Regions from separate parts of the Microcoleus sp. Z1_B2 genome, predicted to be linked through region 1. Evidence: riboswitches for the same ligand, from Rfam matches in the RefSeq annotation. Region 1 holds a riboswitch; the other holds the start of a gene.
The links. A riboswitch is a leader RNA that binds a small molecule or an ion and turns the genes downstream of it on or off. The one in region 1 is predicted to bind cobalamin.

Region 1 (5,308 bases):
AGTGCCGGAAAGTTTAATGATTCCTTTCTTCAACTGTTTGCTGCTAATTGCTTGAATCGTGTAGACGAGAAGGTTTCGCCCTTTAGTCTTATCTTTGTACTTTGGCAATTTTGGGCTACCCGTGAATCTTGAAGAGTCAGCTTTGTAAGCTTTAATGGCTTCAAAAAACGATTTCCAATTCTTGTCTAGCACCATTAAGATTTGCTGACTTACTTTAGCAGGCAAAGCCTTATATGCTTCGTGAGACTTCATCAATCGGTTCATTTCGTTGTAATTGACATAACCCCATCCATAAATAAAGCTCTGACGAATGACGTAATTGGCGGCATTGTAGAGGTTTTTGGACTTGAAAGCTAGTTCGTCTATTTGGGCGAAACGGTGTGACGTTGATTTAATGATGTGCCTCTGTGTTAGTTGCATTTGAGAGTTGCGTTTTTTGGGCGATGCGTATTCCTTGTTCAACACTCACAACAATAGAATACCATTATTGTTTATAATTGCTTATAAACTCAATGAAGTTTTACAATACTTTTGTCAGTTGCCGATTTTGAGTGGTAAAGGGGCTTTGGCTGCGTGAGCGAGGATTGAGCTTCAGGCTAGCACGATCAAAATTCACCCGTTTGCCGAATGCCGAAGGCCTTGGCGTGTGTAACTTTTGTTACATATACTGCCAACTGTACGATTGCCCCTGGGCAGTTAGGAGTTATTTTAGGATTTAGCGGTTGTGATACGAGTTGGCAAAAATAATGCAACTGTTGACTAGCTCTCAACCCTGGTAGTCATCAGTCATTGCCAATCTAACATTTCCAATCTCAAATCTCAAATTGTATGAGTTGTGGGGGTAGACGAGACCAGCTTTTGCTGAAGTTCCGAGCTATCAATTTGATTTTTTTTATCAATTTGGTATTGACAAAATCCCCAAAATGTGAGACATATTGCACATCTGGCACTGAAGTGAAGGGGAGAATATTTAATGGCAATTTCAGGAATTACAGAAAAGCTTTTGGCTGCTAAAAAAGCTAAGGGAATTAGTTTTGCAGATTTGGAAAAAGTTTTGGGGCGCGACGAAGTTTGGATTGCGGCGGTTCTTTACCGTCAAGCTACCGCATCAGCAGATGAAGCCGAGAAAATTGTATCGGCTTTGGGACTAGATAGCGAGACGGCTGCGGTTCTCTGTGAACCTCCGTTAAAAGGTTCTTTGGAATCCTCGGTTCCGGTTGACCCGCTGATTTATCGTTTCTATGAAATTATGCAGGTTTACGGGATGCCACTCAAAGCAGTGATTCACGAAAAATTTGGTGACGGGATTATGAGCGCGATCGACTTTACTTTGGATGTCGAGAAAGAAGCAGACCCAAAAGGCGATCGAGTGAAAATAATTATGTCGGGAAAATTTTTGGAATACAAAAAATGGTAAGCCCGTGCGGCTTTATTTTCAAGTGAAAATGAAAAATTAAAATTGGCTCCCATGACTCATGACTAATCACTAAAGCCTCAAAAGTGTTAACTTAGAAACAGAGATCGCGAAGCTTGACTGCGCCAAAAAACCGAGACAAGCCCCCGACTTAAGTCGTGCAGAGCCCCAAATTTTAGACCCTAGTTCAGCTCCAAAATTCATCTGTGGAGTAAATCTAAAATCTAAAATCTAAAATCTAAAATCGACTGACTGGCTTGGGTGTCCGATCGGGAAACCCCTCTAGGGCACAGCTAAGGTAACTCCCGCGGCAACTTCCCCAGTCGAAACAAGCAACCGCAACCGTAAAGTAAGAGGCAAATATGTCAAAATATGACTCCCATCTCAGATGCTCCTTTTGCGGCAAGTCGCAAGAGTACGTCCGCAAGTTAATAGCTGGGCCCGGCGTCTACATTTGCGATGAATGCGTGGAACTGTGCAATGAAATTTTAGAGGAGGAGTTCTTTGACTCCAGTAAAACAATTGGCCAACAGATTCCCCAATCAGAGGTGCGAGAGTCTCAGGGACAAGGAACCAGGCGCCCAGGTCGATCGAATAAATCGAAAATTGTTTTAGGTCAAATTCCGAAACCAACAGAGATTAAGCAGCATTTAGACAACCACGTCATCGGCCAGCACTCAGCAAAAAAAGTCCTTTCTGTAGCAGTTTATAACCACTACAAGCGCTTGAGCGTTGACCAAGTAAAAGATAGCGACAAGTCTTCCCCTGACAGCGATGTAGAATTGCAAAAATCCAACATCCTGCTAGTAGGACCCACAGGTTGTGGCAAAACTTTGTTAGCGCAAAGTTTGGCGCAAATGCTCGAAGTTCCGTTTGCCGTAGCTGATGCGACGACACTGACAGAAGCTGGATATGTCGGCGACGATGTAGAAAATATCTTGCTGCGGCTGTTGCAAATGTCCGATTTTGATGTGGAAGCGGCGCAGCGGGGCATTATTTATATTGATGAAATTGACAAGATTGCTCGCAAAAGCGAAAACACTTCGATCACTAGAGATGTATCGGGAGAAGGAGTGCAGCAAGCGCTGCTAAAAATGTTGGAAGGAACAGTGGTTAACGTGCCCCCGCAAGGCGGCCGCAAACATCCTTACCAAGATTTTATTCAAGTTGACACTAGCAAAATTCTATTTATTTGTGGCGGTGCTTTTGTCGGTTTGGAAAAAATAGTTGAACAGCGTTTGGGTAAAAAATCCTTGGGCTTTATTCAGCCAACAGAAAGCGACACCAACTCAACTTTGCCGGCGAAGGATAAGCGGGCCGCTGATATTTTGCAGCAGGTACAGCCGGACGATTTAGTCAAGTTTGGTTTAATTCCTGAGTTTGTGGGGCGGATACCGGTGGTGACGGTGATTTCGCCCCTGGATGAAGCAGCTTTGATGCAGATATTGACCGAGCCCCGGAATGCGCTGGTGAAGCAGTATCAAAAGCTGTTGAAGATGGACAGCGTGGAGTTGGAATTCCAGCCGGAAGCGCTACGGGCGATCGCTCAAGAGGCCTATCGTCGTAAAACTGGCGCGAGAGCTCTCCGCAGCATTTTAGAAGAGTTAATGCTGGATGTGATGTACGAGTTGCCTTCTCGCAAGGATGTGGCTAACTGTATGATTACTCCTGAAATGGTCGAGAAGCGATCGACTGCTGAATTGCTGTGGCATCCCGCATGGCGGCAGCACGAAACTGCATAATTTGTAATCTGTAGGGTGCTTGTGGCGCATCCTACAAACTACTAAACCAGCCCCCAGATTTATCCCTGGGCTCGCTTTCTCCCATCTAAAATCTAAAATCTAAAATCTAAAATCTAAAATCTAAAATCGATTGGCGGTAAGTGCGGTATGATGTGATTTCGCGATCGGTTCTAGCGGGGAGCAGCCGTTAGAGGAAACGGGGAAAGTTCGGTGCAAGTCCGGCGCTGTCCCGCAACTGTAATGAAACCCTTGGGGTTTCTCAAGTCAGAATGCCCGCCGATATATAACTCACTTTTGAACGCATCTGCGAGGTACGGATGATGGATGGAATTAACACGGCTGTACGCACAAAGCACAGTCTATTTGTTTGCACTGCTTGCGCTAGTGTTTGGAAAAACGGCAAGCGCGAAGGTAAAAGCGGCGGTCAACAATTTATGGAAAATTTGTCGCAACTCGCTAAAGATTGGGAGTTTTCTGATAAGTTTGAGATTCAAGAGGTTGAGTGCATGAGTGCTTGTAGTCACTCTTGTGCGGTGTCTTTTGCTGCTGTTGGAAAGTACACTTATCTGTTTGGCGATTTACCAGCAAATGAGTCGGAAAGCGTCGAGGCGGTACTCGAATGCGCGGGTCAATACTATGCTAAACCAGACGGTTTGTTGCCTTGGTCTGAGCGTCCTCAAGCTCTGAAAAAAGGTGTTTTAGCAAAGATTCCACCACTACCAAATTAGAGTTTTTCTCCTTACCATGCTCGGCCCATCGGCGATAACTAAGACCACCAATCCGCCAGGGACTTAAGTCCCTGGCTAATAGCGAAAGTCCTCTAAAGAGGACTGAGAATAAAAAATTTAAACTCATTAGTCCTCTTGAGAGGACTTTCGCTTTGAGGCAGGGGTTTAAACCCCTGCCGGAATGTCGGTTTAACGAGTTTCCTGTCAGCAATTGACTGACCCAAAATTGAAAGATATTCAATCACAGTACAACAACTAAATTATCAATGCACAAAATTCCTGTTACTGTCATCACTGGTTTTCTTGGTAGCGGTAAAACTACCTTAATTCGCCACTTATTGCAAAATAATCAAGGTCGCCGCATTGCTGTTCTGGTTAACGAATTTGGCGAAATCGGAATTGACGGAGAACTGCTGCGCGATTGCCAAGTTTGCGACGAAGAAGAAAATGTCAGCAGCAATATTGTTGAACTAACAAATGGTTGTCTTTGCTGCACTGTTCAAGAGGAATTCTTGCCCACTATGCAGGAATTGTTGAAGCGTAGAGAGCAAATAGATTGTATCTTAATTGAGACTTCGGGCCTCGCACTTCCTAAACCTTTGATTCAAGCTTTTCGCTGGCCGGAAATTCGCACGGGTGCTACTGTAGACGGTGTGGTTGCTGTTGTCGATTGCGAAGCTATTGCTAGCGGTTCTTTTGTCGGTGATATCGATGCTTTGATGGCACAGCGGCAGGCTGATGATAGTTTAGATCACGAAACTCCGATCGAGGAATTGTTTGAAGACCAGTTAGCCTGTGCCGATATGGTACTTTTAACGAAGGTCGATCGCGTAGATGTGGAAACTCACAAGAAAGTCCAAAGCTGGTTGCAGCAAGAGTTACGTCCGAGTGTGAAAATTGTGCCCTGCAAAGGTGGCGAAATTAACCCGGATGTGTTAATGGGATTTAATGCGGCGGTTGAGGATGATTTGGAGTCTCGCCCAAGTCACCACGACACTGAGGAGGAACACGAGCACGATGATGATATTAACTCGACTTACTTTATTGCCGATCGCGAATTTGAACCTGAAGCTTTGGTGAAAAAACTGCAATCCTTGATGCAGCAGGAGGAAATCTATCGGATTAAAGGGTTTGTGGCGGTTCCCAAGAAACCGATGAGGATGGTGTTGCAAGGTGTGGGCTCTCGGATAGAATATTTTTACGATCGCCCTTGGCAATCTTCCGAGATCCGTCAAACCAAATTAGTGCTGATCGGTCGAGAGTTAGAGCGCGATCGAATTGCAGCTATGATTAACAATTAATTGTCATCAGTCATTAGCCACACACGCTGACCTCAGAAACCGGGTTTCTTCCTATATTTCTCGTTCTTCCAAAACTCGTAGAAACCCGGTTTCTAGCCCTATGGGTAAGCCCTGAACCAAAGA
Region 2 (5,308 bases), on a different contig from region 1:
ATTCTCGTTAGTTTAGCGGGCCGGATTTGAATAAGGGCGATCGCACTTCTTGCAACAGCTATTACAAATACAGCGGATTCCAGGTTTATAAAGTACACCCCAGAAACCGGGTTTCTTGTGGATTTCTCGCCAGAAACCGGTTTGATTCAAGAAACCCGGTTTCTCTGTACTTCACTTACCTGGAAAGTGCTGTATGACTTTTATGAACTTAATTAATGAATTATATGAATTGACGTGAACATTAGTTGAATGAATAATTACAGTATCAAAATAAATAGAAAAAATTCTGTATCAAGATACTAACAAAAACAACAGCCCGCCCCCCATTATTTTTATTATTGCCATCGGCTTAATTTGGTTGGGCGCCTACAAGTTCCTTCCCGGTTTATTGAATGCCAAAAATTAAAATAGACCTACATCTACATCTACATCGGCAACGATCGCACCCGGAGCGCCAGACGAGCTTTGCCAATAATCTATCAGGATTTGGCAGCTACATCTTTCGGACAGTACCCAATATTAGCTTAATGGCAGCTCCCTTAGCAGAATATGGAGTGAAAACAGCAGCCAAAACTAATATTGCGGTTTGTTATGATTCCCAAGCACCGGATAACATATCATTTAAAGATGAATTTGTGGCATCTCTTACTGCTGCTGGTGGCAAATTAGTTCCCACTGTTTGCGACTTTTATTTACCCTCTTTTAATCCCGAAAGTGCGATCGCCGATGCTGTCAGCAAAGGTGCACAAGGATTGATGGTAGCGCCCCACATCGATCGCATTGACCGTGCCATTTCTCTGGCTCGCATCAATCGAGGCAAATTGCCACTCTACGGCAGCACTACGCTCTACACCTTTCAAACTTTAAAAGACGGACAAAAAGACGTTGACGGGATTGTTTTGCCCGTTCCCTGGCATCCTGAAACTAATCCCGGTAGCCGTTTCCCAGAAAATGCCCGCCAGCGTTGGGGAGGCATTGTGAATTGGCGAACAGCAACGAGTTTTGACGCGACTCAAGCTGTCATCGCTGGCTTGCGGCAAAGCAATACGCGGGAAGGGTTGCAACAAGCACTCAGAAATCGGAGTTTTTCAACAGCAGGATCGAGCGAGGATGTGAAGTTTTTGCCCACGGGCGATCGGGCTGGGAAGCCGATTTTAGTGCAAGTTAAACAAGGAGGAAGCACTGGCTATAACTTTGTCCCGCTGCGGTAAGTTTGTTAAGTAATATCATGTCCAGTCGATTGACCATGATTCCTGTAGGGGCGGGTTCACCAACAATATTTGCCAAAAACCGACAATCTCAAAAACCCGCCCCAGCTTATGTATTATGCGCGATCGATCGGACATAATATAAGTTTCCTAAGTGCGATCGGACTCATATTTTGCATCATTTTTATTAATAAAGGGCTAGTTTGTGGGGTGGGGGCGGGTTTATTTAACCTGTCTGCACCATGAGAAAGCTTTTGGCGAACCCGCCCCTACAGGCTTTTTCTTTTTCTCAGACTATTCGTGGGAATGCGTAGCCGAAGCTGCGGTATCCAAATAATATCGAAATAAAGATAACAAATCATCCCTATAATTAAGGATTTTTAAGATAAACTGAAATGAGTAGATTAAAGGAGAGCGTTGTGTATGATCGCGCAAGTTGAAACCAAAACCTACACCGCTGAGGAATATCTAGAATTAGAAATCAATTCTCTGGATCGGCATGAATTTATCAATGGGGAGATTGTTCTGATGGCTGGCGGCACACCGGATCACAATGAAATTACCACTAATTTAGTTGTTGCGCTGAAACTGGCGTTAAAAGGGAAACCATATCGGACTTTTAGTTCGGATCAGCGGCTTTGGGTTCCGCAGCTTAATAATTATACTTACCCGGATGTGATGGTGGTAGCGCGCCCGATCGAGATGCAATCTGGACGGACGGATACAATTACTAATCCGCTGCTAATTGCTGAGGTGCTGTCTAAAGGTACCAAAGCTTATGATCGCGATGAAAAGTTTGCTGCTTATCGCAGTATTCCTAGTTTTCAGGAGTATTTATTAATCGACCAATATCGGCTACAGGTGGAGCAATATTCTAAAACTGATGCGAATAAGTGGATTTTTTCGGAATATAGCTGTATGGGCGATCGGCTGAGTTTAACATCTGTTGCTGTGGAGATTTCGCTGGCTGATTTGTATGAAAATATTGAGTTTGGTTAATAGGCACACGGCTTTTTTTGTCAAATATCCCAAATAGTGGTAATATCCCCGTATATCGATCGGCTCTGATGAAAAACACACATCAGACGTAAGGGGGAAAGTTCGGTGCGAATCCGGCGCTGTCCCGCAACTGTAATGAGAGCATTGCATCTCTGAGTCAGGATGCCCGCCGATTTGTTTACAATCATGTTTTTCATCTGCGAGGTATGGATGATGGTGAGTTCAATATTTTTACAAATAATCTGCTGTTGTGCTCCGTTTCCCGATCGACAATAACGAAATTTTAGGCAGCGGGAAACTAAAAAAATGCGAATCGAAGATAGTGTTTGGCAGGGTAGTTTTGGCTACTGGCAAAACTTGTTTATTCATCAGAATATTTTGTCGATCGGACATACCGCTTGGAATGGCTTTTTGCATCAAGGACGAGGCTTGGTTGCTTGCAAAATCAATACTCCCATTAACGGCTATGTGAATTGGAGCGTAGATACTATCAAGTACGATCTGGAATTTATTTCCGACTTGGAGGCAACCGTTTATTTGCAACAACTAGAAATCGAGCAAAATACTGTTTCAAATCTGCTCCAAATCATTGATAGCTACGAACCCAAGGAAGCAATTATATTTTTGTCGATCGCCCACGGTCACATTGATATCAATTTGTTGCAAAAGTTGGCAATTTCTCCGGTTGAGTGCTATGAACAGGTATGCAAGCGCTGGGAAGAATTTCAACTCAGCCCTAAATCCTAAAACTTACTAAATTTTCCCAATGTCGCAGCCAAAATCTATCGAAATTTCTAAAGTAACTCGCTACCAAAATGCAGCGCTTAATTACTATTTGGGCTTGACAGATTCGCCCTACCTTCACTACGGCTATTGGGAAACCCTACCTGTGCCCGCTGACGAACTCACGATCGCACGATTGCGCGTCGCTCAGCAAGCTTATACTGTAAAACTGTTAGATGCAATCCCCAAAGGCACTCATACGATACTCGATGTGGGCTGCGGGATTGGCGGAAATGCGGCTTATTTGCTCGATCGAGGTTTTGCAGTCGAAGGGGTCGCACCCGATCCTTTCCAACAACAGCGCTTTCTTAAGTGTACGCGCGATCGGGCAATCTTCCACCTCACGAGGTTTGAAGACTTCAAAGCAACCCATTTCTACGATCTTATTCTCTTTAGCGAAAGTAGCCAGTATATGTCGGCTGTTGATATTGCTAACGGTGCCGCCAAAATCCTCAATCCCGGCGGTTACGTTTTGCTGGCTGATATGCTGCGATCTGATGCTAATTATCAAGAGGGAATGTTCTCTAATTGTCATGTTGTTACGGAACTTCATGCAGCATTAAAGCAAGCTGGATTCACTTTAGTAAAAACTGAGGATATTTCCGCCCATATTTTGCCAACAATCGATTTGTATGTCGATACTTTCCGCCGATATGGACTAAATACAATGATTTATGTTGCAGATTTGATTGCGATTACAGTTCCCCCCGTCCACAAATTCCTGCGCTGGATATTTCGTCGCTGGTTCAAGAAGCTGGTGGTTGAAGGATTGGAGGCAAGTCAACTTTTTGAGCAACATCTCTGTTATGAAATGCAACTTTGGCAGTTGGCAAAATCTGATCGAGACTGACACAAATTTAGCAATTATAAATCATTTGTGAATTTCTTACTCTCTCCCCTTGATAAGGGGAGGGTTGGGGTGGGGTAAAAAGTTTACGACTCCTGCAAGGATTGCTATACAATTGAAATCGGTAATTGGTAATTGGTAATTGGAGGCATAGCCTCCGGGTATGTATTCCCAGGCAGAGCCTGGAAGGCTATAAAAAATAACAAATAACAAAAAATAAAAAATAACAAATATGTCTGAATGGATTCTCGAATTCGATCGCACTTCCTACTCCTATCCCTGCGGTTCGCGAGTGGCAATTCAGGGTTTAAATCTCAAAGTTCCCGCTGGGAAACGGTGCGGGCTGATCGGTCAAAATGGCTGTGGCAAAACCACATTTTTTCTGTTAGCAAATGGCTTATATCAACCGCAACAGGGAATGATTCGCTGGCACGGTGAACCCTTGCGCTACGATCGCAAATCTTTGATGCAACTGCGCCAACAAATCGGACTCGTCTTTCAAAATCCCGAACATCAATTAGTAGCTTCGACGGTAGAAGAAGATATTTCCTATGGATTGTACAATTTAGGCTTGAGAGAATCCGAAATTGCTCAACAGGTGCAGCAGGCGATCGAGCAATTCGATCTAAGCGAACTCGCCCGCGAACCAATTCACAATCTCAGTTTGGGCCAGAAAAAGCGGGTTTCCATCGCCGATATCATGATTCTCAAGCCCAAACTGCTGCTGTTAGATGAACCTACCGCCTATCTCGATCCGCGTCACACCCGACAACTGATCGGTTTACTTCAACAAATTCACAGCGCCGGAACCACTATCCTTTTAGCAAGTCACGACCTCGATTTCATCTACCGCTGGGCTGATTGGGTGTTTGTAATGGATCGAGGAAAATTGATTTTAGAAGGAACACCGGAAACCGTTTTTGCTCAGCGGGATGTCTTGGAACAATTGCAGCTTGGCGTACCGCTGGCGATCGAGCTAATCGAGCAAATAAGGGCGATGTTTCCAACAGACGATCGCTCAAAAATCCCCGTTTTCGAGCAATGGCAACAACAAATTTTACAAGCACGTCGGCTGCTTTAACGGGACTTAGACAATTGATAATTGGGGTTGCTGATTCACGGTATGAATCACCTTTGATCGGAATTTACAAAACTCACCCTCAAGCGGGCTTATAGCAATTGCGGAATCTTGAATTCATACCTGTATCCAGCAAATATTGTTAAATTCACGGCTCAAGAGTTCGCATTGTTCAAAAGAAGTAAAGGCGATCGCGTCAAGGCTTCTCCGAGCTTGAGCTTGCAGTTCAGAGTCGTTTGATGGCATGAGAACAAGAAGGCTGATTGCACAGAAATGATGTTCCCACAAATTCTCTGCAATCAGCGATAGTAATTAATGCGAGATAGAAATTCCGCCAGAAATAAAGGCAGCAGGGAAGCTGTCTGTTGGCTGATTACAAAGTTGCAAAGCTTG

Region 2: another riboswitch for cobalamin. It lies ahead of QT984_RS11240 (hypothetical protein); the one in region 1 lies ahead of QT984_RS13765 (DUF1636 domain-containing protein).

The regions. Positions count from the first base shown of each region.
Region 1 is NZ_JAUBOQ010000020.1:34,480-39,787, reverse strand. It holds gene QT984_RS13780 (transposase) at 1-420, opposite strand, end outside; gene cynS (cyanase) at 974-1,417, shown strand; gene clpX (ATP-dependent protease ATP-binding subunit ClpX) at 1,777-3,156, shown strand; cobalamin riboswitch at 3,305-3,451, shown strand; gene QT984_RS13765 (DUF1636 domain-containing protein) at 3,474-3,884, shown strand; gene cobW (cobalamin biosynthesis protein CobW) at 4,151-5,185, shown strand.
Region 2 is NZ_JAUBOQ010000015.1:88,993-94,300, reverse strand. It holds gene QT984_RS11250 (ABC transporter substrate-binding protein) at 393-1,211, shown strand; gene QT984_RS11245 (Uma2 family endonuclease) at 1,632-2,207, shown strand; cobalamin riboswitch at 2,251-2,395, shown strand; gene QT984_RS11240 (hypothetical protein) at 2,514-2,954, shown strand; gene QT984_RS11235 (methyltransferase domain-containing protein) at 2,974-3,840, shown strand; gene QT984_RS11230 (ABC transporter ATP-binding protein) at 4,070-4,918, shown strand; gene QT984_RS11225 (hypothetical protein) at 5,033-5,161, opposite strand; gene QT984_RS11220 (hypothetical protein) at 5,228-5,308, opposite strand, start outside.